2 regions of the Klenkia sp. AC732 genome follow, and region 1 is predicted to be linked to the other one. Evidence: predicted binding sites of a transcription regulator. Region 1 holds the regulator's gene; the other holds the start of a gene.

Region 1 (14,807 bases):
CCGCGGGGGTCGAGCCCTCGACCGAGCAGACGTTGAGGCCGGCGAGGTCGTCGGGGCCCTCGATGCCCTCGGGGTTGCCCGAGGCGACCATGATGTCCTGCCCGGCCTCGTAGTACGGCCCGGCGAAGTCCACGACCTGCTTACGGGTGTCGTTGATCGTGTACGTCGCGATGACGATGTCGACCTGGCCGTTCTGGATGAAGGGCTCGCGGTTCGCCGACACGGTCTCGGTGAACTCGATCTGGTCCTCGGACAGGCCCAGCTCGGCGGCGATGATCTTCGCCATCTCGACGTCGAAGCCCTCGGGGGTGCCCTCGGTGTTGGCCAGGCCGAAGCCGGGCTGGTCGATCTTGGTGCCGACGCGGAGCACGCCGGCCTCGTTGATCTCGGCCATGGTGGTGCCGGCCTCGAAGGAGACGTCCTCCTGGACCTCGACGGTGTTCTCCGCCGCGTCCTGGGCCTGGTCGCCGGCTTCGCTGGAGCAGCCGGTGAGCACGACGCCGAGAGCTGCGGCCGCAGCCGCGTACCTGGTGAGACGCATGTGTCCTCTTCTCGTGGGGGTGCGGTGGGTCAGTGGTTGAGGATCTTGGACAGGAAGTCCTTGGCCCGGTCGCTGGTGGGGGCCGTGAAGAAGGTCTCGGGGTCGCTGGACTCGACGATCCGGCCGCCGTCCATGAACACGACCCGGTTGGCGGCCCGGCGGGCGAAGCCCATCTCGTGGGTGACCACGACCATCGTCATGCCGTCGGCGGCGAGCCCGACCATGACCTCGAGGACCTCGTTGATCATCTCGGGGTCCAGGGCGGAGGTGGGCTCGTCGAAGAGCATCACCTTGGGGTCCATGGCCAGTGCGCGGGCGATGGCCACGCGCTGCTGCTGCCCGCCGGAGAGCTGGGCGGGCACCTTGTCGGCCTGGTGGCCCACGCCGACCCGGTCCAGCAGTTCCCGGGCGCGCTTCTCGGCGGCTGCCTTGGACTGCTTGCGGACCTTGATCGGGCCCAGCGTGACGTTCTCGAGGATCGTCTTGTGGGCGAAGAGGTTGAAGCTCTGGAACACCATGCCGACGTCGCTGCGCAGCGCCGCCAGCTCCTTGCCCTCGGCGGGCAGCGGGGTCCCGTCGATGGTGATCTCGCCCTGCTCGATGGACTCGAGGCGGTTGATCGTGCGGCACAGGGTCGACTTGCCCGACCCGGACGGACCGATGACGACGACGACCTCGCCGCGGTCGATGGTCAGGTCGACGTCCTGCAACACGTGCAGATCGCCGAACCACTTGTTGACACCGGTCAGGCGGACGAGCGGATCTGTCGTGGTCGGGCTGGTCACGATCGCCGACCCTAGGGTGGCCCCGGTTCCGGGAACGGGCCCTGGCGATCACGAAGCTGTAACGAAGCTGCGGCGTCGTCGTGAGTTCCCGGTGACCACGAGGCGTCGGTCACGCTCTCCCGCCCACGGCTGGGCGCCGTACCCTCGCTGTCGTCATGACGAGCACCCAGACCGAGCCGAGCCACCGCACCTACCGGGTCCGCACCTACGGCTGCCAGATGAACGTGCACGACTCCGAGCGCCTGTCGGGCCTGCTGGAGGACGCCGGCTACACCGCGGCCGGCGACGGCGACGAGGCCGACGTGGTCGTGCTGAACACGTGCGCCGTGCGGGAGAACGCGGACAACAAGCTGTACGGCAACCTGGGTCAGCTGCGGCCGGTGAAGGCCGGGCACCCCGGCATGCAGATCGCCGTGGGCGGCTGCCTGGCCCAGAAGGACCGGGCCACCATCGTGGACCGCGCCCCCTGGGTCGACGTCGTCTTCGGCACCCACAACGTGGGCTCGCTGCCGGCGCTGCTGGACCGTGCCCGGCACAACGCGGAGGCCCAGGTCGAGATCAAGGAGGCCCTGGAGGTCTTCCCCAGCTCCCTGCCGGCCAAGCGGGACAGTGCCCACTCGGGCTGGGTGTCGATCAGCGTGGGCTGCAACAACACCTGCACGTTCTGCATCGTGCCGGCGCTGCGCGGGAAGGAGCGCGACCGCCGGCCCGGGGACGTGCTCGCCGAGGTGCAGGCGCTGGTCGACCAGGGCGTGCTCGAGGTGACCCTGCTGGGGCAGAACGTCAACGCCTACGGCGTCGAGTTCCGCGAGCGGGGCGCCTTCGCCGACCTGCTGCGCTCCGCCGGCCGGATCGAGGGACTGGAGCGCATCCGGTTCACCAGCCCGCACCCGCGCGAGTTCACCGACGACGTCATCGAGGCGATGGCGCAGACCCCGGCGGTCTGCCATCAGCTGCACATGCCGCTGCAGTCCGGCTCCGACGACGTGCTGCGCCGGATGCGGCGCGGCTACCGGGCCGAGCGCTACCTGGGGATCATCGACCGGGTGCGGGCCGCGATGCCCGATGCCGCGATCACCACCGACGTCATCGTGGGGTTCCCCGGGGAGACCGAGGCGGACTTCCAGGGCACCCTGGACGTCGTCGCGGCCAGCCGGTTCTCCAGCGCGTTCACCTTCCAGTACTCCAAGCGACCCGGCACGCCGGCCGCCGACATGGAGGGCCAGCTGCCCAAGGAGGTCGTGCAGGAGCGCTACATGCGCCTCACCGCTCTCCAGGACGAGATCAGCTGGGCCGAGAACCAGGCCATCGTCGGCCGCACCGTCGAGCTGCTGGTGGCCTCGGGGGAGGGCAGCAAGGACGCCGACCGCGGCCGGCTGTCCGGCCGGGCCCGGGACGGCCGGCTGGTGCACTTCGCCTCGGCGCCGGGCGTGCGCCCCGGTGACGTCGTCGAGACGGTGGTGACCGGCGGCAAGCCGCACTTCCTGCTCGCTGACGGCCCCCTGCTCTCGCACCGCCGCACCCGCGCCGGGGACGCCGGGGAGGCCGGCGTGCGCCCGACGACGACGGGGGTCGGGCTCGGCATGCCGGGCATCGGGGTGCCGGCCCCGCTGCCGGCGGCCGTCGGCTGCGCCTGACCCCGGAGACCGACGAGCCCCCACCGGCATCCGGTGGGGGCTCGTCGGGCAGTGCGGGGGATCAGCGGCGGGAGCCGGCCTTCTCCGCGGCGGCCAGGAACTCCTGGCGGCTGGCGAGGTTGGCCTCGGCGTCGGCGATCCGCTTGGCGTCACCGGCGGCGCGGGCCTTGGTGAGCTGCTCCTGCGCCTTCTCCGCCGCGGCGCGCAGCGAGGTCAGCATCGGGTTCTCGGCCACGGCCCGGGGGCGGGAGCCCTCGGCGGCGCCGCGCACCTTCTCCTCGACGGCCTGCATGCGGTCCTCCAGGGAGCGCATGACCTCGCGCGGCACGTGGCCGATCGCGTCGTAGCGCTCCTGGATCTTGCGCAGCGCGGCCTGGGCGCCACGGAGGTCGCGGGTCGGGTCGATCTTCTCGGCCTCGGCCAGCAGCGCCTCCTTCTGCTCCTGGTTGCCCTTCTGCTCGGAGTTGCGTGCCTTGTCGGACTCCGCGCGGGCGGCGAAGAAGACGTCCTGGGCGGCCCGGAACTTCTTCCACAGGTCGTCGTCGGTGTCCCGGCCGGTGCGGGGCACGGCCTTCCAGCGGTCCATCAGCGCCCGCATCGCGGCGCTGGTCGGGCCCCACTCGGTGGAGGTCGACAGCTTCTCCGCCTCGGCGATGAGCTCGCTCTTGGCAGCGCGCGACTCCCCGCGCTGCACGTCGAGGGCGGCGAAGTGCGAGCCGCGACGGCGGCCGAAGGCGTCCCGGGCGGCGGCGAAGCGCGTCCACAGTGCTTCGTCGGTCTTCCGGTCGATGCCCTTGATCGTCTTCCACTCCTCGACGATCGCCTTCAGGCGGTCGCCGGCGGCCTTCCACTGGCTGGACTCGGCGGCGATCTGCTCCGCCTCGGCGGCCAGGGCCTCCTTCTTGGCGATCTGCTCGACGCGGGCGGCGGCCTTCTCGGCGCGGCTCACGGCGGCAGCGCCCTCGGCGGCGTCGATGATCGTGCCGAGGCGGGAGGCCAGGGCCGGGAGGTCACCGACGACGTCGGCGGTCGGCACCTGCTCGGCCAACGCCTGCGCCTTGGTGCGGATCTCACCGGGGTTGCCGGTGTGCGCCCGCAGCCGGGCCTCCAGCAGGCCGACCTCGGTGGCCAGGTCGTCGTAGCGACGGCCGTAGTGGGCCAGGCCCTCGGCGGGCTCGCCGGCCTGCCAGGACCCGACGACGCGCTCGCCGCCGTCGGCGGTGCGCACGTAGACGGTGCCGTCGTCGTCGACCCGGCCCCACGTCGAGGGGTCCGAGGCCGGGGCCTCGGTCGCGCCCTCGGACGAGGCTCCGGTGGAGGCCTCGGTGGGGGCCTCGGTGGAGGGCGGGGCGTCGCTCGTCGGGTCGGCCACCGCGGCGTCCGCGGGGGCGTCCGCGGACGGGGTGCCGGCCTCGGGGGTCACCGCCTCGGACCCGCCCGGGGTCGCCTCGGACGCCGGCGTCACCCCGGTCGTCGACTCCTCGTTCGGCTGCTGCGCTCCGTCTGCGGTGTTCTCCGTGCTCGACACACCCCGAGTCTCCCACGTGCGATCGGCGACACTCCCCCCGTGAGTCCCGACGCCACGTCCTCCCGCCCCGTGGCGGTCGCGTTCTGTCCGCACCCGCCGCTGCTGCTGCCCGCGCTGGAGGGAGCACCGACCCCGGCGACCGACCGGTTGCGGATCGCGTGCTCCGACGTCGTGGCCACCGTCCTGGGGGTGGACCCCGACGTCGTCCTCGTGGTGGGGGAGGGCCCCAACGGGGTGCGGTACGGCGACGGGGACGCCGGGGACCTGCGGCCCTGGGGCGCCACGGGCCGCCAGCCGTTCTCGGGTCGGGTCCGGCCCGGGGGCCGCGAGCTGCCGCTGGCCCACACGGTCGCCGCCTGGCTGCTGGACCGCGCCGGGTACGCCGGGACCCGGTTGGGGGTGGCCCCCGACGACCTGGACGCGGCGCTGCGCGACCTGCCGGGACCGGTGGCGCTGCTGGCGATGGGCGACGGGTCCGCGCGCCGCTCCGACAAGGCCCCCGGGCACCTGGACCCGGCCGCCGAGGGCTTCGACGCCGCGGTCGCCGACGCCCTCGCCGCCGGGGACGCCGGTGCCCTGGCAGCGCTGGACCCGGTCGAGGGGGACCGGCTGATGGCCTCGGGCACCGCGACCTGGCGGGCGGTCGGGGCGGCGCTGGCCGGCGTCCCCACCACGGCCCGGCTGGTGCACGCCACCGCACCGCACGGCGTCGGCTACCTCGTCGCCGACTGGGTGCTGGCGCACGTCCCAGACGGCGTCCCGGGCTGGCTGACCCGGGGGGAGGGGTGAGCGGGCCGCCGGTCGTCGCCGTCGTCGGGCCGACCGCCACGGGCAAGACCGCCCTGGCGGTGGCGCTGGCGCACCGGCTGGGTGGTGAGGTCGTCAACGCCGACTCGATGCAGCTCTACCGCGGCATGGACGTCGGCACCGCCAAGCCGACCCCGGCCGAACGGGACGGCGTGCCGCACCACCTGATGGACCTGTGGCACGTCCGGGAGCCCGCCAGCGTGGCCGAGTACCGGGACCGCGCCCGGGCCGAGATCGACCGGCTCCGCACCGCGGGGACCGTGCCGCTGCTGGTCGGCGGGTCCGGCCTGTACGTGCGGGCGGTCCTCGACGAGCTGGACTTCCCCGGCACCGACCCGGCCGTCCGCGCGCGGCTGGAGGCCGAGCTGGCCGACGTCGGGTCGGGCGTGCTGCACGCCCGGCTGGCGCAGGTCGACCCGGCCGCGGCGGCCGCCGTCCTGCCCAGCAACGGACGCCGGCTGGTGCGGGCCCTCGAGGTCGTCGAGATCACCGGGCGCCCCTTCACCGCCTCGATGCCCCAGCCGCGCCCGCACTACCCGGCGGTCACGATCGGCCTGGACCGGGAGCCTGCCGAGCTCGACGAGCGGGTCGCGGTGCGGGTGGACCGGATGTGGGACGCCGGTCTGGTCGAGGAGGTGACGGCGCTGGCGGCCGACGGCCTCCGGGAGGGGCCGACGGCGTCCCGGGCGCTGGGCTACGCGCAGGTGCTCCGCCAGCTGGACGGCGAGCTGACCCCCGAGGCGGCCCGGGAGGAGACGGTGCGCACCACCCGGCGCTTCGTCCGCCGGCAACGGTCCTGGTTCCGCCGCGACGCCGCCACGACGTGGCTGGACGCCGGCGACCCGGACCTGCTGTCCCGGGCGCTCTCTACGATCGGGGCGTGACTGGACCGCGGGTGCTCAAGGGGCACGGCACCGAGAACGACTTCGTCGTGCTCCCCGACCCCGACGGTGACGTCTGGCCCGAGAGCCGGCTGGACGGCGCGCTGGTCCGCCGGCTGTGCGACCGGCAGGGTGGGCTGGGTGCCGACGGCGCGCTCCGGGTCGTCCGCAGCGAGCACGTGCCCGACGCCGCCGCCGTCCTGGGGGACGCCCTCGGTGACTGCACCTGGTTCATGGACCACCGCAACGCCGACGGCTCGCACGCCGAGATGTGCGGCAACGGCATCCGGGTCTACCTGCACGTCCTGCTCACCGAGGGGCTGCTGTCCCGCGCGGAGGCCCTGGCCGGGGTGCTCGTGGGCACCCGCGGCGGGCCGCGCCGGGTCGGGCTGGGGGAGTCGGGCTACCGGGTGGAGATGGGTGCGGCGCGCCCCTTCGGCCGCGGTGAGGCCCAGCTGGGTGGCCGGCTGTTCCCCGGGATCGGCGTCTCCATGGGCAACCCGCACCTGGCCTGCCTGACCGACGTGGCGGTCGACTCGCTGGACCTGACGGTGCAGCCGCGGGTCGACGCCGCGCTGTTCCCCGAGGGCGTCAACGTCGAGCTGGTCAACGTGCTCGACGCGCAGGAAGGGCCGGCGGGCACCACCGCCCACGTCCGGCTGCGGGTCTTCGAGCGGGGCGTGGGGGAGACCCGCTCGTGCGGCACCGGTGCCTGCGCGGCGGCGTACGCGGCCCTGGAGGCCGGCGGCCGGGACGCCGGCACGGTCACCGTCGACGTGCCGGGCGGCCGGCTGACCGTGGAGGTCGCCCCGGACAGCACGGTGCTGTCCGGGCCGGCCGTCGTCGTCAGCAGCGGGACGCTGACTGCGGAGTGGCTGGGGGCCTAGACCGCGTCCGCGCCGTCCGCGGGGGGCTTGTCGCCGGCCCGGTCGGCGTCGTCCCCGGGGGGCGGGCTCTGCGCGGGACGGCGCTGGCTGCTGCCCGGGTCGTAGCTGCCGTGCTCGGGCAGCGTGCCCGCGGCGGAGAACAGGTCGCGCGGCGGGTCCAGGCCCGCCGGGTCGCGGCCCGGGTCGTCGTCGGTGCCGGGTGTGGTGTCCGGGGTGGTGTCCTCGGTGGTCTCGTCGGTCATGCCGGGGGGCTACCCGGTGACGCCGCGGACGACTCCTGCACCGGCCCGGCGTCCCACTCGTCGGGCAGGTCGCGCATGCCCGCCAGCGGGCTCAGCAGCACCGGCAGGGCGGCCAGCAGCTGGCCGGCGACGGCCACCCACAGCGCCGGGACGACGCCGACCGCCGTCCCCAGCACCCCGCCCAGCAGCCCGCCGACCGGCATGGTGCCGAAGACCAGGAACCGGACCGAGGCGTTCATCCGGCCCAGCAGGCCCGGTGGGCACAGCCGCTGCCGGAAGCTGACCTGCACGACGTTGTAGACCACCACCGCCCAGCTGCCGGCGATGCTGCCGCCCACGAGCAGGGCCAGCCGGACGGTGCCCTCGGCCAGCGACGCGAGCGGGGTGAGGGAGGCGGCGAGCCCGAAGGCCACCGCGGACAGCGGGATGGTCCGGCCGTCCCCGACCCACCGGGCGAACGGCGCCGCCGTGCCGGCGCCGAGCAGGCCGCCGGCGGCACCGGCGGACAACACCAGACCGAGGGTGGACTCCGAGAGCCCCAGCGTCCGCAGGACGTAGATCGCCAGCAGCGTGCCGGTGATCGCCCCGAAGAGGTTGCCGGTGCCGGTGCACGCCACGATCCGGCGCAGCAGCGGGTGGCCCACGACGAAGGCCAGGCCCTCCCGGGCCTCGACCCGCAGCCGGCGGCGGGAGCTGCGCGCGGGCACGACGTCGACGTGGTGGATCCGGCCGACCGCGGCCGCCGACAGCAGGTAGCCCACCGCCGTCACCACGATCAGCAGCGGGGCGGCCACCACCCGCAGCAGGACCCCGGCCAGCCCGGGCCCGGCGACCTGGGCGACGGCCCGGCTGATCTCCAGCTTCCCGTTGCCGTCGGTGAGTTGGCTGCGGTCGACCAGTGAGGGCAGGTAGCTCTGGTAGGCGACGTCGAAGAAGACGGTGGCGGTCCCGACGACGGCGGCCACCACGAACAGCTGCCCGAGGGTCAGCGCGTCCAGCAGGTACGCGACCGGGAGGGTCAGCAGCGCCAGCGCCCGGACGACGTCGGCCCGCACCAGCACCCGTTGCCGGCGCCACCGGTCCACCCACGCACCGGCCGGGAGCGCGATGAGCAGGAACGCCGCCGTCTCCAGCGCCGTCAGCACGCCCATCTCCAGCGGGCTGGCCCCGAGCACCGCGACGGCGACCACCGGGAGGGCGACGCCGACGACCTGGGTGCCGACGTGGCTGGCGGTCTCGGCGACCCACAGCTGCCGGAAGTCGCGGTGCCGCCAGAGGCTGCGGGGGGCGGTCACGGGGGCAGCCTGCTGCGCCGGTCCGGCCACGGTCAACGGGGTCCCCTGGGCTCCGGGCACCCGCTGTACGGGCGCGAGATGCACCCCGTGGGATGACCTGGGAGCTCCCCGGCGTTGTCACCAGCAGGAAGTCAGGTGCCCCGGAGGCCGGGGCGTGACACGCTGGGAGACGATGACGACAGCACAGAACCGGGCCATCCTCGAGGACGCCGCCGCACGCGCCGACAAGGCAGCCGTGACGGCGCTCCCGACCCAGACCCGGCCCGCCCCGCGCGGGCAGTGGGACACCCCCGACGAGACGACCGGCTCCTACGCGCTCGAGGAGCGCGGGGCCCTGCGTCGCGTCGCCGGGCTGTCCACCGAGCTCGCCGACGTCACCGAGGTCGAGTACCGCCAGCTGCGCCTGGAGCGCGTCGTGCTGGTCGGGGTCTGGACCGAGGGGACGGCCGCCGACGCCGACCGGTCGCTCGCCGAGCTGGCCGCCCTGGCCCAGACGGCGGGCTCCGAGGTGCTCGAGGCGGTCAGCCAGCGCCGGGACAAGCCCGACGCCGGCACCTACGTGGGCTCGGGCAAGGCCGCGGAGATCCGCGAGATCGTGGCCGCGACCGGCGCCGACACGGTGATCTGCGACGGCGAGCTGACCCCCGGTCAGCTCAACCAGCTGGAGAAGATCCTCAAGGTCAAGGTGGTCGACCGGACCGCGCTGATCCTGGACATCTTCGCCCAGCACGCCTCCAGCCGGGAGGGCAAGGCCCAGGTCGAGCTCGCCCAGATGCAGTACATGCTGCCGCGGCTGCGCGGGTGGGGTGAGTCGTTGTCCCGGCAGGCCGGTGGTCGTGTCGCCGGCGGTGGCGGCATCGGCACCCGTGGTCCCGGTGAGACCAAGATCGAGACCGACCGGCGGCGGATCCGGGCCCGGGTGAGCAAGCTGCGCCGGGAGATCGCCGGCATGGCGACCGCCCGGACCACGCAGCGCAACAGCCGGGACCGCAACCAGACCCCCTCGGTCGCGATCGCCGGGTACACCAACGCCGGGAAGTCGAGCCTGCTCAACCAGCTCACCGACGCCGGTGTCCTGGTCCAGGACGCGCTCTTCGCCACCCTGGACCCGACGGTCCGCCGGGCCGAGACGCCCGACGGCCGGGACTACACGCTCACCGACACCGTGGGCTTCGTGCGGCACCTGCCGCACCAGTTGATCGACGCCTTCCGCTCGACGCTGGAGGAGGTGGCCGCCGCCGACCTGCTGGTGCACGTCGTCGACGGCTCCGACCCCGACCCGCTGGGCCAGATCGACGCGGTGCACGTGGTGCTCTCCGAGATCGACGCGGCCTCGGTGCCCGAGCTCATCGTGGTGAACAAGATCGACGCGATGGACGAGGACGACGTCCTCACCCTGCGTCAGGCGCTGCCCGGTGCGCACTGGGTCTCGGCCCGCACGGGGGAGGGGATGGCGGCCCTGCGCGACGTCATCGCCGCCCGGCTCCCGCACCCCGACGTGGACGTCGACGTGCTCGTGCCCTTCGACCGGGGTGACCTGGTCGCCCGGGTCCACCGCGACGGCGAGGTCCTCAGCGAGGACTTCTCCTCCGAGGGCACCCGGTTGCACGCCCGTGTCGACGGCGCCCTCGCCGCCGCCCTGGGCGAGTTCGTGGCCCCGGTCGCCTGACGGCGACCGGCTGACCCCGGCACCTCCCCGCCGTCGCCCGGCGGCGGGGAGGTCACGGGATGGTCACGGAACTGCCGGTACGGTGGCGAGGTGACGACCGCCCCTGCCGCTGCCCCGTCCCGGGGACCGGCGGTCATCGGCGTGGGCCGGCCGGCCTGGTGGTCGGTGGGGCTGGCGGTCGTGGTCACCGTGCTCGTGACGGTCGACCTGCTCGCGCGGGGCACGCTGGAGCGGATGGACCTGCAGGTCTCGGAGGTCGTCAGCTCCTGGGGGCTGCGTGACTCGGTCCTCTACTGGCCGGTGTGGGTCCTCACCCAGGCCGGCGGGCGGGTCACCATCCTGCTCGTCCTCGCCGTGCTGGTGGGGTGGACCTGCATCCGGCAGCGGACGATCGTCCCGCTGCTCCGGGTGCTGGTCGCGCTGGCCCTGCTGACCGCGGTGGTCTACGCCTTCAAGTTCGGCACCGGCCGCACCGCCCCGGCCTACCCGGGGTCCTTCTTCCACCGCGACGGCGCCTCGTACCCCTCGGGGCACGTCGCCAACGCCGTCCTGATGTGGGGCGTGGCCCGGTGGCAGGCGGTCGAGTCCGGTCTCCCCGCAGCGGTCCAGCGTGGCCTCTGGGTGCTCAGCGTCTTCGGTCCCGTTGTGACGGGTGTGGCCATGGTGGCCCTTGACTTCCACTGGGTCACCGATGCCGTGGTCGGGGCGGCTGTGGGCCTCGTCCTGCTGGGCGTGGTGCACGCACTCGACGCAATCGTCCTGTCACGCTTCGTACGTGCCCGAGCCGGTCGACCGACTGTCTGAGGCCCCCGTCCGCCGGTCGAGGGCCCTGGTGGCGACCCTCGCGGCCGCCGGCCTCCTGCTCGGCCCCTTCCTCCCCGGGTCCTTCCTCTCCCCGGGGCTGGCCCAGGCGCCCGGCGAGGTCGTCACCGCCGCCGCCGAGGAGACCGTCGCGCCCTACGGCGAGCCGACGACACCGTGTTCGGTGACCGATGCGCGCCTGCCGGAGATCTCCGGGCTGGCCACCTCCGGTGACACGACGCTGGCGATGAACGACGGCGGGGACGCCGTCACCGTGTACGTGCTGGACGCCGCCTGCGCGGTCGTCGCCGAGCGCACGGCCGCCGTGGACCCCTACGACCCCGAGGACATGGCGCTCGCCGCCGACGGGACCGTCTGGATCGCCGACACCGGCGACAACCGGGCCACCCGGGAGACCGTCGCGCTGATCGCGCTGCGCCCCGACGGTGCCGCGGAGGTCTTCAGGCTCTCCTACCCCGACGGCGCGCACGACTCCGAGGCGCTGCTCCTCGCCCCCGACGGCACCCCCTACCTGGTGACCAAGGAGGTGCTGGGCAGCAGTGGCGTCTACCGCCCCGCCACGGCCCTCGACGCCGGCACTACCGTCGCGCTGGAGCGGGTCGGGGACCTGACGCTGGAGCTGACCGGCACGTCGGGCGGCCCGGTGGGCCGCGCCGGGCAGCTGATGGTGACCGGCGGCGCGGTCAGTGCCGACGGCGCCGCTGTGGCGGTGCGCACCTACACCGACGCGCTGGTCTGGCCCCTGGCCGGTTCCGACGTCGCAGGCGCCCTGGCGACGCCGCCGGCCCGGGTCGCGCTGCCGGACTCCCCGCAGGGCGAAGCCGTCACGTTCGCGGCCGACGGGCGCAGTCTCGTGGTCTCCGGCGAGGGGCTCCCGGCCGCGGTGACCGTCGTCCCGGCTGTGGGCGCGCTCGCTCCGGCTGCAGCCACCGGCCCGGCAGCCGTCTCCGCGCAGACCCTGACCGAGGACGGCAGCACCGGCCTGTCGCCCTGGACGGCCGGGCTCATCGCAGCGGTCGCCGCGGCGGTGCTGGTCTGGACGACGGGCAAGCTCCGCCGCCGTTGACCTCCTGGGCCACGGGGCGGACGCCGGTCGAGGCGCCCGACCCGAGGCCGGTGGGGGTGCTCCAGCTGCCTCAGACGCGACGCAGGACGGTCACCACACGGCCCAGGACCGTGGCGTCGTCCCCCGGGATGGGCTCGAAGGCCGGGTTGTGCGGCATCAGCCACACGTGGCCGTCGCGCCGCTTGTAGGTCTTGACGGTCGCCTCACCGTCGATCATCGCAGCGACGATCTCGCCGTTCTCGGCCGTGGCCTGCTGGCGGACGACGACCCAGTCGCCGTCGCAGATGGCGGCCTCGATCATCGACTCGCCGGTGACCTTGAGCATGAAGAGCGTGCCCTCGCCGACGAGCTCCTTGGGGAGCGGGAAGACGTCCTCCACGGCCTGCTCGGCCAGCACCGGGCCACCGGCGGCGATCCGGCCGACGAGGGGGACGTAGGTCGGCACCGGGGCGCTGGGGTCGTCGACGCCGCTGCCGGCGCCCGCCCCGGCGAGCGCGGCGGGGGAGGAGTCGGCGTCGGGGTGGTCCCCGGGCAGCCGGACGTCCAGGGCGCGCGGCCGGTTGGGGTCCCGGCGCAGCCAGCCCTTCTTCTGCAGGACCGAGAGCTGGTGGGCCACCGAGGACGCCGAGGACAGGCCCACGGCCTCCCCGATCTCGCGCACGGAGGGCGGGTAGCCGCGACGCTCGATCGAGTCGCGGATGACCTCCAGGACGCGGCGCTGACGCTGGGTCAGGCCGTCGCCGGCCTCGCTGCGGTCGGGGAACTCCCGCACCGACGCGCCGGTCGCCTCCTCGGCGGCCCCGGTGGTGGCCGGCGTGCGGGCCGCCTTGGCCCGCCGCGTCGCCGTCGACCGCTTGGTCGTCGCCGTGCCGCCGTCGCCCGGTGTGCCCTCGACCGCCACGTGTCCTCCTCGCCGGCTGCGTCCCCGCAGCTCTCTGGCCGACGGCCGGACACCCGTCCTCCGGGCGCTCCCGTGAGGGTCCGCCCGGCGCGACGGTGGCCGTCGTGATCGACACGGACAGTAACCCCCTCGGCGCCGTCGTTCAAACAGGTGTTCGAAGGACACGCCGTGTCCGCTCGATTTTGTCGGACCCCTCGGGTAGACATCGCACAGACGTTCGAATCGAACACCCGTTCGATCACCTCCCCCCGACGTCGGCGACCCACCAGGAGCGATGACGATGGCCACCACGCAGCGCAGCACTCCCTCTCCCCGCGGCAACCACCCGGCCGGCCGCGCCCTGCTCGCCGCGGGGGACCGCCCGGGCGGGGTGCGCGCGGTCGGGTCGGCCCGGGCGGCCGGGGAGTCGCCGGTCGAGCTCCCGGAGCAGGCGGCCCCGGGTGGGGCTCCCGGGACCGGTGAGCGGCTCGCCGAGGTCCTGCCCTTCCCGGTCCGCAGGTCGGACCGCGGGTCCCGGTCGTCGGTCGAGCACGAACCGGTCGCACCCCTGCGACTGACCCGCCGTGGTCGCCGGGTCGTCGCCGGCCTGGTCCTCGTGGGCGGTCTCGGACTGGCGGCCCTGCTGGGTCCGGCCGTCGTCGGACCGCAGGGCCCCGGGCTGGCGCTGGCGGGGGAGAGCAGCGTCGTGGTGCAGCCGGGGGACACCCTGTGGTCGATCGCCAGCGCGATCGCCCCGGACGAGGACCCGCGCGGCGTCGTCGACGCGCTGTGGGCGGCCAACGACCTCGAGGGTGCGGGCCTCGTGCCCGGGCAGGTGCTGCTCGTCCCCTGAGTCCGGCCGGCACCCGCGCGCCGCCCGGTCGGCGCTCCGATCGGGGTTGGAGGAGACGCTGTCACGAGGGCGTGGCCGCGCTGCTCACGAGCCGGGTCCCGGGCCAGGTGAGGCCCCCGGTCACCACCACGTCCTGTCGCCCGCCCTCCCGTGCTCCCGGCTGCCCCACGCTCGCGGCCTGCGCCTCCCTCTGGGAGCACACCTCCACGCGTCCCCGCCACTGGTGCTCGTCCGTCCCGTCGCCGTCCTCGGCCCGGCTCGGGTCCCCGCAGGAGGGCGCTCGGATGGCTGCGATCCAGGCCCCGCTGCTCCGTCCCGCCTCGTTCCGACCCGCCGCGCACCGGCCGCCTCGCTCAGGCCCGCCTCTTTCCGTCACGCCTCGCCCCGCCCCGGCGTGCGCTGTGGCCCGTCGGCCCGGCCCGGCCCTTCCTCCGGGCGTCGGTCTCCTGGTGGTCACACGTGCCGTCCGCCGTGGGCCTCGGGGTCGGTCCCCGGGGCACACCGGCTCGCCTGATGACCGCCCCGGCGCGCGACGCGCCGACGTCCGCCACGGTTCTCGCCAGCCGCGGCGGGGGCTGCTGTCAGGTGCTGTGCGAGCTGCGGTGCAGGTGGGGTCGGGGTGCCTGGCGGGGCGGGTCGACCACAACAGGTAGTGGTGGAAGACGACACGCGCACCAGGGGTTGCACACCAGTAGGGGTGCGGGGCTACTCTCACCACAACATCTAGTAGTTACACAGATGTCGTTCCATCCACAGGGTTGTCCCCAGGAAGCCCCCGGGTTGTCCACCGGATGTCCCCGGGATCGTCCACAGACGCCCCGCGGAGTCGCCCGGGCACGGTGCCACGGCACCTGCCGGAGGACCTGCCCGACACGCCCCCACCGACCCGCCCGGACCCGAGAGGAGACACCGCG
Region 2 (14,807 bases), on a different contig from region 1:
GGTGATGCCCAGGGCGAGCAGGTCGGTGCGGCGGGCCGCGCGCATCGGGCCCAGGTCGTGCAGCCGCAGGCCGGTCCGGCGGCGCATCATGACGCTGAGGGCGGTGTTGGCGACCCGGGCGTGCACCGGCCAGGCGCCGCGCGAGCTGGGTCGGCGCCGGCCGAGCACCAGGTCGGCGTCGCCGGCCAGCACCGGGTCCGCGACGAGGGGCAGCTGGGCGGGGTCCATCGAGGCGTCGGCGTCGCAGAAGCAGACGACGTCGTCGGTGGCGGCCTCCAGCCCGGCGTGCGCGGCCGCGCCGAAGCCGCGCTGGGGGACGTGCACGACGGTCGCGCCGTGGTCGGCGGCGATCTGCGCGGAGCCGTCGGTCGAGCCGTTGTCGGCGACGATGGCCCGGTAGCCCTCGGGGAGGCGGGTGAGGACCCAGGGGAGCGCCCCGGCCTCGTCCAGGCAGGGGAAGACGACGTCAGGCACCCGTGGACGGTAACCGCGCCCGACCGGCCGCGCTCGTCCTCGGCACCTACGCTCCGACTCGATGAGCAGCGCCCCGCCGACCTCCCCGCTCCGACGCTGGCTCCCGGTGGCCGCCGTGCTCGCCGCCGCCGGCTTCGTCTGGCTGATGGCCACGATCGGCCGCCGGCTGGCCGAGGGCGGCACCGTGCTGCACCTGCTCGGCGGCTACGTGCTGCGCGGCGGGTGGGACGTCGTCCTCACGCCCCGGGTGCTGCTGCCGGCCGCGGTGGCACTGGCCGGGGTGCTGTGGGGCCCGGCGCTGGCGACCCGGGCGCGGTTCGGGGCGCTGCTGGCCGGGTCCGCGGTCGCCTCGGGCGGGTGGGCCGTGGCGCTGGCGCTGTCCAGCGGCTGGCACCGGCTGCCCGAGCCGCTGGCAGTGCGCTACGAGTACCCCCACGACGTCCCCCGCGTCGGGTCCATCGGGGAGTTCCTGTCCACGTTCACCGCCTCGGTGCCCGCCGACTCGGCCGATCCGTGGACGACGCACGTCGCCGGTCACCCGCCGGGTGCGCTGCTGTCCTTCGTGCTGCTGGACCGGCTCGGGCTGGACGGCCTGGGCTGGGACGCGGCGTTGTGCATCGTCGGCGGGGCGCTCGCCGTCCCCGCGGTGCTGCTGACCGTGCGTGCGGTCGCCGACGAGGCGCGCGCCCGGGTGGTCGCGCCTTTCCTGGTGCTGGCGCCGATCGCGTTGTGGGTGGCCACCAGCGCCGACGCGCTGTTCGCCGGGGTGGCCGCATGGGGAGTCGCCGGACTGGCGACGGCGGCCACCGCGGGCCCGGGGTGGCGTCGTGACGTCCGGGCGCTGGTCGGTGGACTGCTGCTGGGTCTCGCCCTCTTCCTGAGCTTCGGACTCACCGCCCTGGGCCTGGTCGCGCTCGTCGTGGTGCTGGTGCACCGGCGTGAGCTGGGCTGGGGCGGCGTCGTGCGGGTCCTGGGGGTGGGCGCCGCCGGGGTGGTCCTGGTCGTCGTCGCCTATGCGGTGGGCGGCTACTGGTGGCTGGACGGCTTCCACGCCGCCGGTGACCGGGTCCGTTCCGGCCCCTCCTACGCCAACCGGCCGCTGGGGTTCTTCCTGTTCTCCAACCTGGCCGCCGCCGCCCTCGCCCTGGGCCCGGCCGCGATCGCCGGGCTGGCCGCGCTGCGCCGGCACCGGCTCGCGTTGCTCCCGCTCGCGGCGCTGGTCGGCATCCTGGCCAGCGACGCCACCGGTCTGGTCCGCGGGGAGACCGAGCGCATCTGGCTGCCGTTCTACGTCTGGGTGCTCACCGCGACGGCGTTCCTCCCGGCCCGCCGGCGCCGGCTGTGGCTCGCGCTGGGCGCGGTCCTGGCGATCGGCATCGAGGTGACCGTCCGCACCGAGTGGTGACCGCCGCGGTTGGCAGGGAACCTGCGGACGTCGGCAGCCTCGGCTGCGGTCGGCGGCCCCGCGGCGGGCCATGATGTCGCGGTGAGTCGTCGGGGCTGGGCGCTGTTCGTCACCATGTCGGTCGTCTGGGGCGTGCCGTACCTGTTGATCAAGGTGGCCGTGGGGGAGCTGGACCCGGTCGTCGTCGTGTTCGGCCGGTGCGTGCTCGGCGCGGTGATCCTGCTGCCCTGGGTGGTCGCCCGCGGCCACCTGCGCGGGATCGCCCGCCACTGGAAGCCGCTGCTGGCCTTCACCGTGCTGGAGATGACCGGGCCCTGGCTGCTGCTCTCCATCGCCGAGCAGTCGCTGTCCTCCTCCCTCACCGGGCTGCTGGTCGCCACGGTGCCGTTCGTGGCCGCGCTGGCCGCCCGGCTGCTGGGGGAGGAGGAGCGGCTGTCGCCGGTGCGGATCGGCGGCATGGTGCTCGGGGTGCTCGGCATCGCGGCGCTGCTGGGGCTGGACGTCGCCGGCGCGCAGCTGCTGGCCATCGGCGCCGTCGTCCTCACCGTGATCGGTTACGGCACGGCGCCGTTGATCATCAGCCGGCAGCTGTCCCAGGTGAACGGGGTGGCGGCCAGCGCGGTGGCCCTGTCGATCACCACCGTCGTCTACGCGCCCTTCGCGCTGCCCCGGCTGGACCAGGTCCGCGACGCCTCGGCCGACGCCTTGCTGGCGGTTGCCGGCCTCGGGGTCGTGTGCACCGCGCTGGCCCTCGCGCTGTTCTTCCAGCTGATCCGTAAGGTCGGCCCACAGCGTGCGCTGGTCATCACGTTCGTCAACCCGGCGGTGGCCGTGCTGCTCGGGGTGTGGCTGCTGGGGGAGCCGTTCACCCTCGGCATCGCCGTCGGGCTGCCGCTGGTGCTCGTCGGCTGCGTGCTGGCGACCCGCCGCACCCGCACCGCAGACCCCGAGCCGCTGGCCGCACCCGTCGCCTGAGGCCCATCGCCCGAGGGCGTCCGTCGCGGGCCGGTCAGGCCGCGTCCGCGGTCGACGCTGAGGACCGCTCGGCCCGGCGCTGCCGGCGGAGGACGGCACGGTGGTCCAGGACGACACCGACGGTGTGTCGCAGGTCCAGGCGCTCCCCGTTGGCGCGCCAGGACGAGGGCAGGTCGACCGGCGGCCCCGGGTCCTCTCCCGCCGGTGTCAGCTGGGTCCACACGGCCGTCCCCTCCGTGGTGCGGACGACCAGCTGCCCGTCGTCCCGGTGCAGCAGCAGGTCGAGGTCGTGGACCAGCCCGTGGCACCGGTCGCAGAGCAGGACCAGGTTGTCGACGTCCGTGCGGCCGCCGGCCAGCCAGGACACCAGGTGGTGGGCGTGCAGTCGTTCGGGCCGGGTCTCGGTGCACCCGGGACGCACGCACCCGCCGTCGCGGACCAACAGCGCGCGGCGTTGTGCTGCGCTGGCGTACCTGCGGCTGCGGCCCGCCGCCAGGACCTGGCCGTGGTCGACGAGCACCGTGGTGACGGCGGCGTCGCACGCCAGCCGGCGGGCCTGCGCCGGGCTGAGCGAGGCCACTCCGTCCAGGACCGCCTGTCCGGCCGCGGTGTCGTCGGCGAGCACGGCGGCGTCGACCCGGACGAGCACCTCCCGGCGCGCCGGGTCGGTGGGCTGGCGGTCCGCCGCCACCGCGCCCGCTCGCACGAGGTCCAGCAGTGCCGCCGTGCGGGCGACGGTGACCCGGGCGCGGCGGAGTGCGGCGGCCTCGCGGCGACCCGGGGCGCCACCGTCGACCAGGTCCTGCCCGGCCGACCACTCGGCCCAGCGGAGCGGGACGACCCGGTCGCCGCCGCCCTCCGCTCGGCGGGCGGACCGATCCCGGCGGGTCAGCACCTCGGCCCGGTGCTCGACGGCCGCGATGACCTCGGCGGCGTCCTCCGCGGCCAGGCGCAGCCGGACGGTGACGCTGCCGTCGCCCTCGTCGGTCCAGTCCAGCCGCTGCTCCCACCGCGCCGGGGTGCGGTCGGGATCGGCACCGTCGGGCCACCACGAGGTCCACACCGCCGCGGCTGCGGCCCGGCCTGCCTCGGCGCCCTCGTCGTCGGTGCCGCCGGCCCTGACCGTGGCAGCCCGGGCGAGGGAGCGGGCGTCCTCGGCCTGGGCGCGGGCGGCCTCGGTCGCGGCGGTGTCGGCGCGCCGCCAGCCGGCGACCACGCGGTCGAGCTGGGCGGCCGTGCAGTTCCTCGCCAGCTCCAGCAACGCCGGCTCGCTGTCGGCGTCGGCCACCCGGGCGATGGCCCGGGCCTTCGCGTAGGAGATCCGTCCGGCGCCCAGGTCGGCCGTGACCCGGGGCAGACCGGGCAGTGCGCGGGCCAGCCGGACGTGGTCCCGCGCCGTGCCGGGGGCGATGCCGCACTGCCAGGACAGCCAGTGCGCGCACGAGGTGACGCCGGGGACGGCCCACCCCTCCCTGCGGTCGAACTCCGCGACCAGCAGCAGCCAAGCCGCCGTGGACGCCGAGATGGCCACGGCACCGGCACACAGGCGACCGGCCAGCTCGGGCAGCGCGAGGGCACCGTCCGGCGGGTCGTCGGTGGCGCAGTTCATCGCGTCCACCACGGGCTGCTCCGACATCGGCACGACCGACCACCTCTCCTCGTTCGAACACGTGTTCGAACACCTGGGAAGAGCGTGGCACGAGGGTCCGACAGGACCCGGGGGCGTTTCCGCGGAAACGCCCCCGGGGCGGATCAGGGCTGCTGGGGGGCGGCCCGCAGCGGGGCCGTGGCGAACTCGCGCATGCCGTCCTCGAACGCCACGGCGGCCGAGTACCCCAGCTCCTCCTCGGCGCGGGACGGGCTGGCGACGACGTGCCGGACGTCGCCGATGCGGTACTGCCCCGTGACCTCGGCATCGGGACCGCCGAAGGCCTCGGCCAGGGCCTGCGCCATGTCCCCGACGGTGTGCGGCACGCCGCTGGCGACGTTGTAGACCCGCAGAGTCGACTCGGCCGGAGGGTGCTCCCAGGCGCGGAGGTTGGCCTGGGCGACATCGGTGACGTGCACGAAGTCGCGCATCTGGCCGCCGTCCTCGTACACCTGCGGCGGCTTCCCCGACTCCAGGGAGGACCGGAAGATCGAGGCCACGCCCGCGTAGAAGGTGTCCCGGGGCATGTGCGGGCCGTAGACGTTGTGGTACCTCAGCCCGACCGCGGTGCCACCGGTCGAGCGGGCCCACGCCGAGGACAGGTGCTCCTGGGCCAGCTTCGTGGCGGCGTAGGTGTTGCGCGGGTCCGGCGGAGTCTCCTCACCGACCCGGCCCCAGGCCAGTTGCCGTCCGCAGTGCGGGCACGGCGGGTCGAAGGTCCCGGCGTCCAGGTCGGCCTTGCGCCGCGGCGCCGCCGGGACGACACCGTGGTCGGGGCACTCGTAGCGGCCCTCTCCGTAGACGACCATCGAGCTGGCGAAGACCAGCTGCCCGACGTCGGCCCGTGCCATGCCGGCCAGCAGCACCGCCGTCCCCAGGTCGTTGATGCCGGCGTAGAGCGGCATGTCCTGGACGTCGATGCCCAGGCCGACCATGGCCGCCTGGTGGTTGACCGCGTCCACGCCGGCCAGCACCCGGTCCACGGTCGCGGCGTCCCGGACGTCGCCGACGACCAGTTCCACGCCGTCCAGGCCGGGCGGGCCGTCGGGGTAGGCGGGGTGCACGGCCGGCAGCAGGGCGTCGAGCACCCGCACCTCGTGCCCGGCCTCGAGGTGGGCGGCGACGACGTGCTGGCCGATGAAGCCGGCGCCGCCGGTCACGAGGATGCGCATGACCGGCGACGCTAGCCTCGGTCGGGTGGAGCTGCAGCGTTGCGCCTGGGCGACCAGCACGCCGGACTACGTGGCCTACCACGATGAGGAGTGGGGTGTCCCGGTCCACGGCGACGACGCCCTCTTCGAGCGGGTGTGCCTGGAGGCCTTCCAGTCCGGGCTGTCCTGGATCACCATCCTGCGCAAGCGGCCGGCCTTCCGGGCCGCCTTCGCCGGGTTCTCCATCGACGCCGTCGCGGACTTCGGTGACGACGACGTCGCCCGGTTGATGGCCGACGCGGGCATCGTGCGCAACCGGGCCAAGATCGAGGCGGCTCTCCGCAACGCCCGCGCGGCCCAGCAGCTCCCCGACGGCCTGTCGGCGCTGCTGTGGTCCTTCGCGCCGTCCGGGCCGCGGCCCGCCCCGGCCACGCTCGCCGACGTGCCGGCGACCACGCCCGAGTCCACGGCGCTGGCCACGGGGCTGAAGCGGGCCGGGTTCGCGTTCGTCGGACCGACCACCGCGTACGCCCTGATGCAGGCCACCGGGATGGTCGACGACCACGTCGCGGACTGTTTCCGGGCCGGCGCCGTACCGCTCGGTTGAGGGTTCATGTTGGTCCCCGGGGCGGCATGCGGGAGAATGGCTGTCAGCTCTGGTTCCACAAGGTCGGACAGCCACACCGCAGCCGTACGGGTCCTGCGGGTGGCCGGTGAAGGAGGCACGCATGGCGGCCATGAAGCCGCGCACGGGTGAAGGTCCCCTCGAGGTCACCAAGGAGGGCCGCGGCCTGGTCATGCGCGTTCCCCTGGAGGGCGGTGGTCGGCTCGTCGTCGAGCTGTCGCCCGACGAGGCAGCGGCGCTCTCCGAGGCGCTCCAGGGCGCGATCAGCTGACCAGCACCGCGACGCCGCCCCCGGGCAGCGCAGCGGGAGGACAGACGGCCCCGGCCGCCGGCACCACGCCGGCGACCGGGGCCGCTGCTCGTCCCAGGGTCCGGCTGGCCGCGACCCTGCCGGCGCTGGGATCCGCCGACGTGCTCGCCGTCCCGGTGGGCGCGCGCGGCGCGTTGCCGTCCTGGCTGGCCGAGGCCGCCGACCCCATCGCCGACCCGGACTGGGTCGCCGGTGCGCTGGCCGACACCGGCAACGGCGGTCGGCCCGGTGGCATCACCAACCTGCCCGTGCCCGGGCGGCACCCACGGTCCCTCGTCGCGGTCGGGGTGGGGGACGGCACGCCCGCCGACCTGCGCTCCTACGTGTCGATCGCGGTGCGCCGGGCGCAGACCCTCGCCGAGCACGGCGCCACCCGCCTGGTGCTGCCGCTGCCCGAGGGCGCGGTCGCCGAGGACGTCCGGGTCGTCACCGAGGCCGTGCTGCTGGCCGGCCACCGGTTCCGGCTGACGAGCACCCCGCACCCGCCCCGGCTGGCCGACGTCCTGCTGGTCGCCCCGCCCGCGGCGGCGGCCGAGGTCGACGCCCTGCAGCGCGGCCTGGTGACGGCGGCCGCGGTCTGCTGGGCCCGCGACCTGGTCGCCACCCCCGGCGACACGGCGGACCCGGCCTGGATCGCCGACCGGGCTCAGGAACGCCTGGCCGAGCACCCCCGGGTGACGACGACGGTGCTGGGCCCGCGCCAGCTGCGCTCGGCCGGCTTCGGCGGCCTGCTCGCCGTCGGCGGGGGCTCGGACAGCGCGCCCCGGCTGGTCGTGGCCACGCACCGCCCGGACGACGCGACCGGGAGGCACGTCGTGCTCGTGGGCAAGGGCATCACCTTCGACACCGGGGGCGTCTCGGTGAAGAAGAACGCCGGCATGCGGGAGATGAAGACCGACATGGCCGGTGGCGCCGCGGTCCTCGCGGTCGTGGACGCCGTCGCCCGGCTCGGGCTGCCGGTGCACGTCAGCGCCGTCGTCCCACTGGCGGAGAACCACCTGTCCGGCTCGGCCTACCGACCGGGGGACGTGCTGACCCACGTCGGCGGGCGCACCACCGAGGTCCGCAACACCGACGCCGAGGGCCGGTTGGTCCTCGCCGACGCGCTCGCGCACGCCCGGCTGGCGCTGGCCGCCGACGTGCTGGTCGACGTCGCCACCCTGACCGGGGCCGCCCGGACGGCGCTCGGCGCGCGCACGGGTGCGCTCTGGGCCACCGACGACGTCCTCGCCGACGGGCTGCTCGCCGCCGGCGGACGCACCGGGGAGAGCTGGTGGCGGATGCCGCTGGGGGAGGACCACGTCGGGCACCTGCGGGCCCAGCTGGACAGCCCGGTCGCCGACGCGAACAACGCACCCGGTGACCCGGGCGCGACCACGGCGGCGCTGTTCCTGCAGCCCTTCGCCGGTGACCTGCCCTGGGCGCACCTGGACATCGCCGGCCCGGCGCGCTCGGCCGGTGACGTGGGCGAGTGGGTCAGGGGCGGGACCGGGTTCGCCGTCCGGACGCTGGTGCGGTGGTTGGAAGCCGGGGGTTGCTGACCGTGCGCAGCGGGCACGACCCCGGCAGAGCCGCGCCGCCGGGCGCGACCGTGAGGGAGGAGAGACCCGTGGCTGGCATCGGAGACAAGGCCAAGGACTTCCTGGACAGCGACAAGGGCGAGAAGGCCAGCGACAGCGCGCTGGACAAGGGGTCCGACATGGCCGAGGGCAAGGCCGGCGGGCACGCCGACCAGGTCGCCAAGGGCCGCGACCTCGCCGACGGCAAGATCGGCGACGAGGGCCGCTGACCCCCTCCGTGGCCCGGTCGTCGAGACCGGGCCACGGGGCCCCGCCGTCGGGCAGGATGCGCGGGGTGAGCGAGCCCCAGCAGCACGGAGTCGTCTTCCCCACCGGCACGGACGGACGCCGGAGCACCGCGTCCCTCGGCCGGGCCGTCGTCGCCGACGCGCTGCGGCCGGTGGACCCGACCGGCGCGCGGGCCGCGGAGGCCGAGACGAACTGGCGCGGGGGCTACCTGCCGCACGTCCGACGGACGACGGAAGCAGGGCTGGCTTCCCGCGAGGCGGCGGTGGCGATCGCGACGTCGGGCCTGGACTCGCTGCACCAGCGCATGCGGGTGGTCGTGGACGGGTCGGAGGAGCCGCTCTCGACCCTGGCGTCGGCACCGGCCGCCCGCGCGCTGTCCACCGAGACCGTCCGTGGCGGTGCCGAGCCCGAGCGCGAGCTGACCCTGCCGTGGCGGGGTCGTCGACTGGCCGGAGTCGAGCTGTCCGACCGGCTGGACGCCTGGGTCGCCGGCGGGGTGGTTGAGCCCAGCTGCGCCGACGCCGTCCGCGCCGTCGCCGCGCACCCGGAGTGGCTGGCCCTGCCCGGCCGGACCGTCGCCGTGCTGGGCGCCGGTGCCGAGATGGGCCCGCTCACCGCGCTGCTGCGCTGGGGCGCCACCGTCGCCGCGGTCGACCTGCCCCGCCCGCAGCTGTGGGACCGGGTGCTGGAGACCGCGCACCGCGGCGCCGGCACCCTGCTCGTCCCCACCGGGGACGGCGGCCGGGGCGCGGACCTGATCGGTGAGGTGCCCGCCGTCGCGGACTGGCTGGGCGGTCTGGACGGCGTCCCGGTGCTGGGCGACTACGTCTACGCCGACGGTGCCACCAACGTCCGGGTGTCCACCGCGGTCGACGTGCTCACCCTGCGCCTGCAGGCCCTGCGCCCCGACCTGGCGCTGGGCTTCCTGGCCACCCCGACCGACGTGTTCGTCGTCCCGGGGGAGGCGGTGGCGGCGTCGGTACAGGCCTACGCGGGCCGGTCGCGGTCGGCCGAGCTGGTGGGCCGGCCGCTGCGCACCCTGTCGGCGGGCCGGCTGCTGCAGCGGGCCCACGTGCCCGGCACCGACCCGGGGATCGCGGACAGTCTGGTGCCGCAGCAGGGCCCGAACTACGCGCTGGCCAAGCGCCTGCAGCGCTGGCGGGCCACCGTGGCCCGGGCCGCCGGTGCCACGGTGTCGATGAACGTCGCACCGCCTACCCGGACCCGGTCGGTGCTGAAGAACCGGGCACTGGCCGCGGCCTACGCCGGTGGGCACCGGTTCGGCGTCGAGGTCTTCGAGCCGGCGACCTCCAACGTGCTGATGGCCGCGCTGCTCGTGCACGACCTGCACACCGACGGTGGCCCGCGGCACGAGCAGCCCTGGCAGGACGAGGCGTACGCGGCCGCGCACGGCGGGCTGTGGCGGACGCCGTACGCGCCGCGCAGCGCGCTGGGCCTGGCGGCGGTGCTCGGCCTGGGCGCGGCCCGCGGCTAGGCCGGACCCACCAGTCCGGCGACGATCTCGGCGGACAGCGTCACCAGCGGCAGCCCGCCGCCGGGGTGGGCGGACCCGCCGACCAGGAACAGCCCGGGCAGCGGGGAGACGTTCGCCGGACGCAGGAACGCCGCCCGCGCGCCGTTGGACGACGTCCCGTAGATCGAGCCGCCGACGCTGCCGGTGGCCCGGGACAGATCGGCCGGGGTGCGCACCTCGCGCCAGCGCACCCGGTCCCGGACGTCCAGGCCCCGGTCGGCCAGCACACCCAGCACGTGGTCGGCGTAGGAGTCGGCCAGCCCCGGGGCGTCCCAGTCGACGCCGCGGCCGGGCTCGTGCCGGGGGGCGTTGACCAGCACGAACCAGGACTCGCTGTCGGCGTCGGGGCGGGTGGCCGGGTCGTCGGGGGCGCTGACGTAGACGGCCGGGTCGGCCAGCGGTCGCGGCCGGGTGAACAGGCCGTCGAACTCGGCGTCGTAGTCGGCGGGGAACAGCACCGTGTGGTGTCCCAGGTCCGGCGTCCGGCCGCGCAACGCCAGCAGCAGCACGAACCCCGACGAGGACGGCGTCGCCCGGGCCAGCGTCGCCCGCGCCTGGCGGACCGGGGCGTGCGCGGGGAGCAGCCGGTCGTAGAGCGCCGTCGCGTCGGCGTTGCTGACCACCACGTCGGCGGCCACCCGCGTGCCGTCGGCCAGCTCGACACCGCTCGCGCGGCCGCCCTCGACCAGCACCCGGCGCACCGGCGTCGAGGTGCGGATCTCCGCGCCCCGCTCGAGCGCCCGGTCGGCGACGGCGAGGGCCAGCCGCCGCAGTCCACCGCGGACGTACCAGGAGCCGAACGCCTGCTCGACCCAGGGCACGGTCGCCAGCGCCGCCGGGGCCCGGCGCGGGTCCGAGCCGGAGTAGGTGGCGTAGCGGTCCAGCAGCACCCGCAGCCGCGGGTCCGTGAGGTACTGCGCCCCCAGGGTGCGCAGCGAGGACCACGGGGCGACGGTGCGGACGTCGGCGGTCGAGCGGGCCAGCCGGGCCAGGGTGCGCGCGCCGTCCAGCGGGGAGCGCAGGAACGGCTGCTCGGTGACCCGCCACAGCTCGGCCGCCCGGTCCAGGAACGCCGACCACTCGGGCCCGAGCTCGGCGCGCACGCCCTCCAGGTCCCCGGGCACGGCGAGCCGGGTGCCGTCGGCGAAGCGGTAGGCCACCGCGGGGTCCAGCCGGACCAGGTCCAGCACGTCCTCCAGCGGGTCGCCGGTGGCGGCGAAGAGGTCGCGGAAGACCTGGGGCAGGGTGACCAGGCTCGGCCCGGTGTCGAAGCCGTGCCCGTCGCGGGCGAACCAGCCGAGCTTGCCGCCCACCTCGGGACCCTGCTCCAGCACGGTCACCCGGTGCCCGCCCGCGGCCAGCCGCGCGGCGGCCGCCAGACCGCCCAGTCCCGCACCGACGACCACCACCGTTGCCACGCGCCCACGGTAGGTGGGTGCGGTGGGTGGGCACGGCGGGGTCGCCTACGCTCCGCCGGTGCCCGAGGACCTGTGGACTCCCGTCGAGCTCGGCTCCGGGACGACGGTGCGGGTGCACCACCGGGAGGCCGGCCGGGGCGGCCGGCCGCTGGTGCTCGTGCACGGGCTGGGCATGTCCGGGCGCTCCATGCGCCCGGCGATGGCCCTGCTCGCGCGCAGCCGGCGGGTGCTGGCACCGGACCTGCCCGGCTACGGCCGCACCCGCGGCGCCTCCCGCACGCTGGGCGTCCCCGGCCTGTCCGACGCCCTGGAGCGCTGGCTGGACGCCGTCGGCCTCCCCGAGGTCGACCTGGTCGGGCACTCCCTGGGCGCCCAGGTGGTCGCCGACCTGGCGCGTCGCCGTCCCGAGCGCGTCGCGCGCCTGGTCCTGTGCGGCCCCACCCGGGACCCCAGCGCCCCGACCTGGGTGGGCCAGGCGTGGCGGTTGCTGCTGGACGCTCCCCGGGAGCGGCCGGGCCTGCTGCTGGTGGCGGTCACCGACTACCTGCGCGCCGGGCCCCTCGCCATGGTGTCGGTGCTGCGGCACGCGATCCGCCGGCCCGAGGAGCATTCGATGGGCGAGGTCGACGTCCCCACGCTGGTGCTGCGCGGGAGCCGCGACCCGGTCGCCGGTCAGCAGTGGTGCGAGGACCTGGCGGCGGTCCTGCCGCAGGGTCGTCTGCAGGTCGTGCCGGGCGGTGCGCACGGGCTGAACTTCTCCAGCCCCGACGAGTTCGCCGACGCCGTGGCAGGGTTCTGCCGGTGAGCTCGCTGCTGGGCCTGGCCTACCGCTTCGAGACCGGTCTGCGCGACGTCGCCTCCGGGATCGCCCGACGTCGTGGCTGGTCCCCGGCGGCCCTGCCGTTCCCCGGCTACGGCAGCGGTGGTCGGGTGCGCGCCCTGGGCCGGGTGGTGCTGGCCCCGGCCGGCACGCACCCCGAGTCCCGGCTGCGGATCCCCGGCTGGCAGCGCTTCCTGACCCTGGAGGCGCCGCGCACCGAGGTCGAGGTCAGCGTCGCCGGCACGACCGTGACGGTCGTCAGCGACGACGACGGCATCGTGGACACCGTCCTGGAGGTGGACCGCCCCCTCGCCGGCCGGCCCGAGGTCGACGTCCGGCTGCGGTCGGGGCACCGCTCGGCGTCCGCGCCGGCCTACCTGGCCTCGCTGGACGCCCACCGCGGCGTGGTCTGCGACATCGACGACACCGTGCTGGTCACCGAGATCGCGCACCCGCTGCGGGCCTTCTACCGGACCTTCCTGCAGCGCTCGGTCAACCGGCGGGCGGTGCCCGGGATGGCCGACCTGCTGCGTGAGCTGACCGCGGGACCCGAGCCGGTGCCGGTGCTCTACCTGTCCAACGGGCCGTGGAACCTGATCGGACCGCTGGCCCGCTTCCTGGAGCGCAACGGCTTCCCGCCGGGCCCGCTGCTGCTCACCGACTGGGGCCTGCAGCCCGACCGGTGGTTCCGCGACGGGCAGGCGCACAAGCGCGGGTCGCTGCTGCGGCTGGCCGAGGACATGCCCGGCGTGGACTGGACGCTGGTCGGTGACACCGGCGAGCACGACCCCGCCCTCTACGAGGAGTTCGCCACCGCCCACCCCGACCGGGTCGCCGAGATCCTGCTGCGCGACGTCACGGTCGGCGGTCCGGTGGTCGACCGGCTGGGGGACATCCCGGTGCTGCGGGCCCCCGACGGGGCCGGGCTCAGCCGCGCACGGGCGACCCTGCACGGCTGAGGACCTCGGCCAGCGCCGCGTCGGACTCGGCGAGGGCGCCCCGGTCGTGGGTGCTGGAGGCGGCCACCAGCTCGGCCGCGCCGGTCCGCTCCAGCAACTGCGCCAGCTCCTCCGCCACCTGGGAGGGCGTACCGGTGACCGCACGGGACTGCTCGACGTAGCGCCGCTGGGTCGCCGTCATCTCCCCGATGGAGTCCACCGGCTGCAGCGCCGGGAACACCCCCGTCGTCCGGGCCCGGGCCATCGCCCAGGCCTCGGGCAGGGCCAGCTCCGCGGCGGCCGCGGCGGTGTCGGCGACCAGCACGTCGAGGGAGACGCCGACCCACGGCTCGGGCTGTGCGGCGGAGGGCACGAACGCCTGCCGGTAGCGGTCCAGGGCGTCCGGGTCGCGCAGCACCCGCCCCCCGACGACGACCGGCAGCCCGAGTGCCGCTGCGACGTCCAGACCCTGCCCGGTGGCCAGCACGAACAGCGGCACCGGGGACGCCGGCCGCGGGTGCGCGGTGATCTCCCCGGTGCCCTCCAGGTGGTCCCGCAGCTCGGCGACGTCGGCGGCGAAGTCGGTCTCGTGCTGGCGCAGCGCCCGGCGGACCGGCGCGGTGAACCCGGGGGAGCGGCCCACCCCCAGGTCCACCCGGCCGGGTGCGACGGCGGCGAGGGTGGCGAACTGCTCGGCGACGACGAGAGGCTGGTGGTGCGGCAGCATCACCCCGGCCGACCCCAGCCGGATGCGCGACGTCACCCCGGCGAGGACGGCGAGCAGCACCGCCGGCGCCGACCCGGCCACCCCGGGGACGCCGTGGTGCTCGGCGACCCAGAACCGGTCGTAGCCCAGCGCCTCGGCGCGCTGGGCCCGCTGCACGGTGTGCCCGATGGCGTCCGCGTCGGTGTGCCCCACCCGGGTGCGGGTGCGGTCCAGCAGGGAGAGTCCGACGTCCATGCCCGGTGCAACAACGCCCGTCGCCGCGGGCGTCCCGTGGTAGGACGGACCGGTGAGCCGCATCAACGACGTCGGTGGCATGGCCGGGTTCCCGCCGATCGTGGAGGAGCCCGACGAGCCGCGCTTCCACGCCGACTGGGAGGCCCACGTCTTCGCGCTCAACGGCGCGCTGATCAAGCGAGGGGTGTACGACCTCGACGAGTTCCGCGACGCCCAGGAGCGGCTGCCGGTCGCGGAGTACCTCGGGTCCTCCTACTACGAGCGCTGGTTCGCCGCGATCACCACGCTGCTGGCGGAGAAGGGCATCGCCACGCCCGCGGAGCTGGAGCCGTGACCCCGTTCGCGCCCGGCGACCGGGTCCGTACCCGCAGCGCCGACCCGGCCGGGCACACCCGGCTGCCGCGGTACGCCCGCGGCGCCACTGGCACCGTCGTCCAGGTCGCGGGGTCCCACCCGCTGGCCGACGACCGGGCACGGGGCCTGGTGGTCGACCCGCAGCCGGTCTACCACGTGCGCTTCGCGGCCCGGGACCTGTTCGGGGCGGGCGACCACACGGTCACCGTCGAGTTGTGGCACGACCACCTGGAGGGACCGGCATGAGCGAGGACCACGGCAGTTCGCTGATCTCGGCGCGGGTCCGGCACGTCGAGGCGCTGCTGGAGGCCCGCGGCCTGCTCGCCGACGGCGAGATCGACACCCGCATCGACGAGTTCGCCGCCGGCGGCACCCCGGCCAACGGC

The links. The regulator LexA, encoded in region 1, represses DNA repair genes until DNA is damaged. The targets are predictions, from matches to a motif close to TCGAACANNTGTTCGA.
Positions count from the first base shown of each region.
Region 2: the regulator LexA is predicted to act here: its motif matches at 4,517-4,532, upstream of AC0IVP_RS01210 (HNH endonuclease signature motif containing protein).

Region 1 is NZ_CEEDOS010000026.1:12,808-27,614, reverse strand. Features, by position in the region: gene AC0IVP_RS13670 (glutamate ABC transporter substrate-binding protein) at 1-541, opposite strand, end outside; gene AC0IVP_RS13665 (amino acid ABC transporter ATP-binding protein) at 571-1,326, opposite strand; gene miaB (tRNA (N6-isopentenyl adenosine(37)-C2)-methylthiotransferase MiaB) at 1,482-2,963, shown strand; gene AC0IVP_RS13655 (DUF349 domain-containing protein) at 3,025-4,491, opposite strand; gene AC0IVP_RS13650 (class III extradiol ring-cleavage dioxygenase family protein) at 4,531-5,280, shown strand; gene miaA (tRNA (adenosine(37)-N6)-dimethylallyltransferase MiaA) at 5,277-6,182, shown strand; gene dapF (diaminopimelate epimerase) at 6,179-7,066, shown strand; gene AC0IVP_RS13635 (hypothetical protein) at 7,063-7,308, opposite strand; gene AC0IVP_RS13630 (MFS transporter) at 7,305-8,603, opposite strand; gene hflX (GTPase HflX) at 8,776-10,272, shown strand; gene AC0IVP_RS13620 (phosphatase PAP2 family protein) at 10,363-11,076, shown strand; gene AC0IVP_RS13615 (hypothetical protein) at 11,105-12,160, shown strand; gene lexA (transcriptional repressor LexA) at 12,231-13,061, opposite strand; gene AC0IVP_RS13605 (LysM peptidoglycan-binding domain-containing protein) at 13,342-13,893, shown strand.
Region 2 is NZ_CEEDOS010000002.1:44,057-58,863, forward strand. Features, by position in the region: gene AC0IVP_RS01195 (glycosyltransferase family 2 protein) at 1-474, opposite strand, end outside; gene AC0IVP_RS01200 (hypothetical protein) at 536-1,879, shown strand; gene AC0IVP_RS01205 (DMT family transporter) at 1,961-2,854, shown strand; gene AC0IVP_RS01210 (HNH endonuclease signature motif containing protein) at 2,889-4,490, opposite strand; gene AC0IVP_RS01215 (NAD-dependent epimerase/dehydratase family protein) at 4,607-5,674, opposite strand; gene AC0IVP_RS01220 (DNA-3-methyladenine glycosylase I) at 5,673-6,260, shown strand; gene AC0IVP_RS01225 (DUF3117 domain-containing protein) at 6,382-6,549, shown strand; gene AC0IVP_RS01230 (leucyl aminopeptidase family protein) at 6,690-8,129, shown strand; gene AC0IVP_RS01235 (Rv0909 family putative TA system antitoxin) at 8,198-8,377, shown strand; gene AC0IVP_RS01240 (hypothetical protein) at 8,443-9,891, shown strand; gene AC0IVP_RS01245 (phytoene desaturase family protein) at 9,888-11,348, opposite strand; gene AC0IVP_RS01250 (alpha/beta fold hydrolase) at 11,407-12,153, shown strand; gene AC0IVP_RS01255 (App1 family protein) at 12,150-13,127, shown strand; gene AC0IVP_RS01260 (MsnO8 family LLM class oxidoreductase) at 13,096-14,067, opposite strand; gene AC0IVP_RS01265 (SH3-like domain-containing protein) at 14,120-14,401, shown strand; gene AC0IVP_RS01270 (SH3-like domain-containing protein) at 14,398-14,667, shown strand; gene AC0IVP_RS01275 (nitrile hydratase subunit alpha) at 14,664-14,807, shown strand, end outside.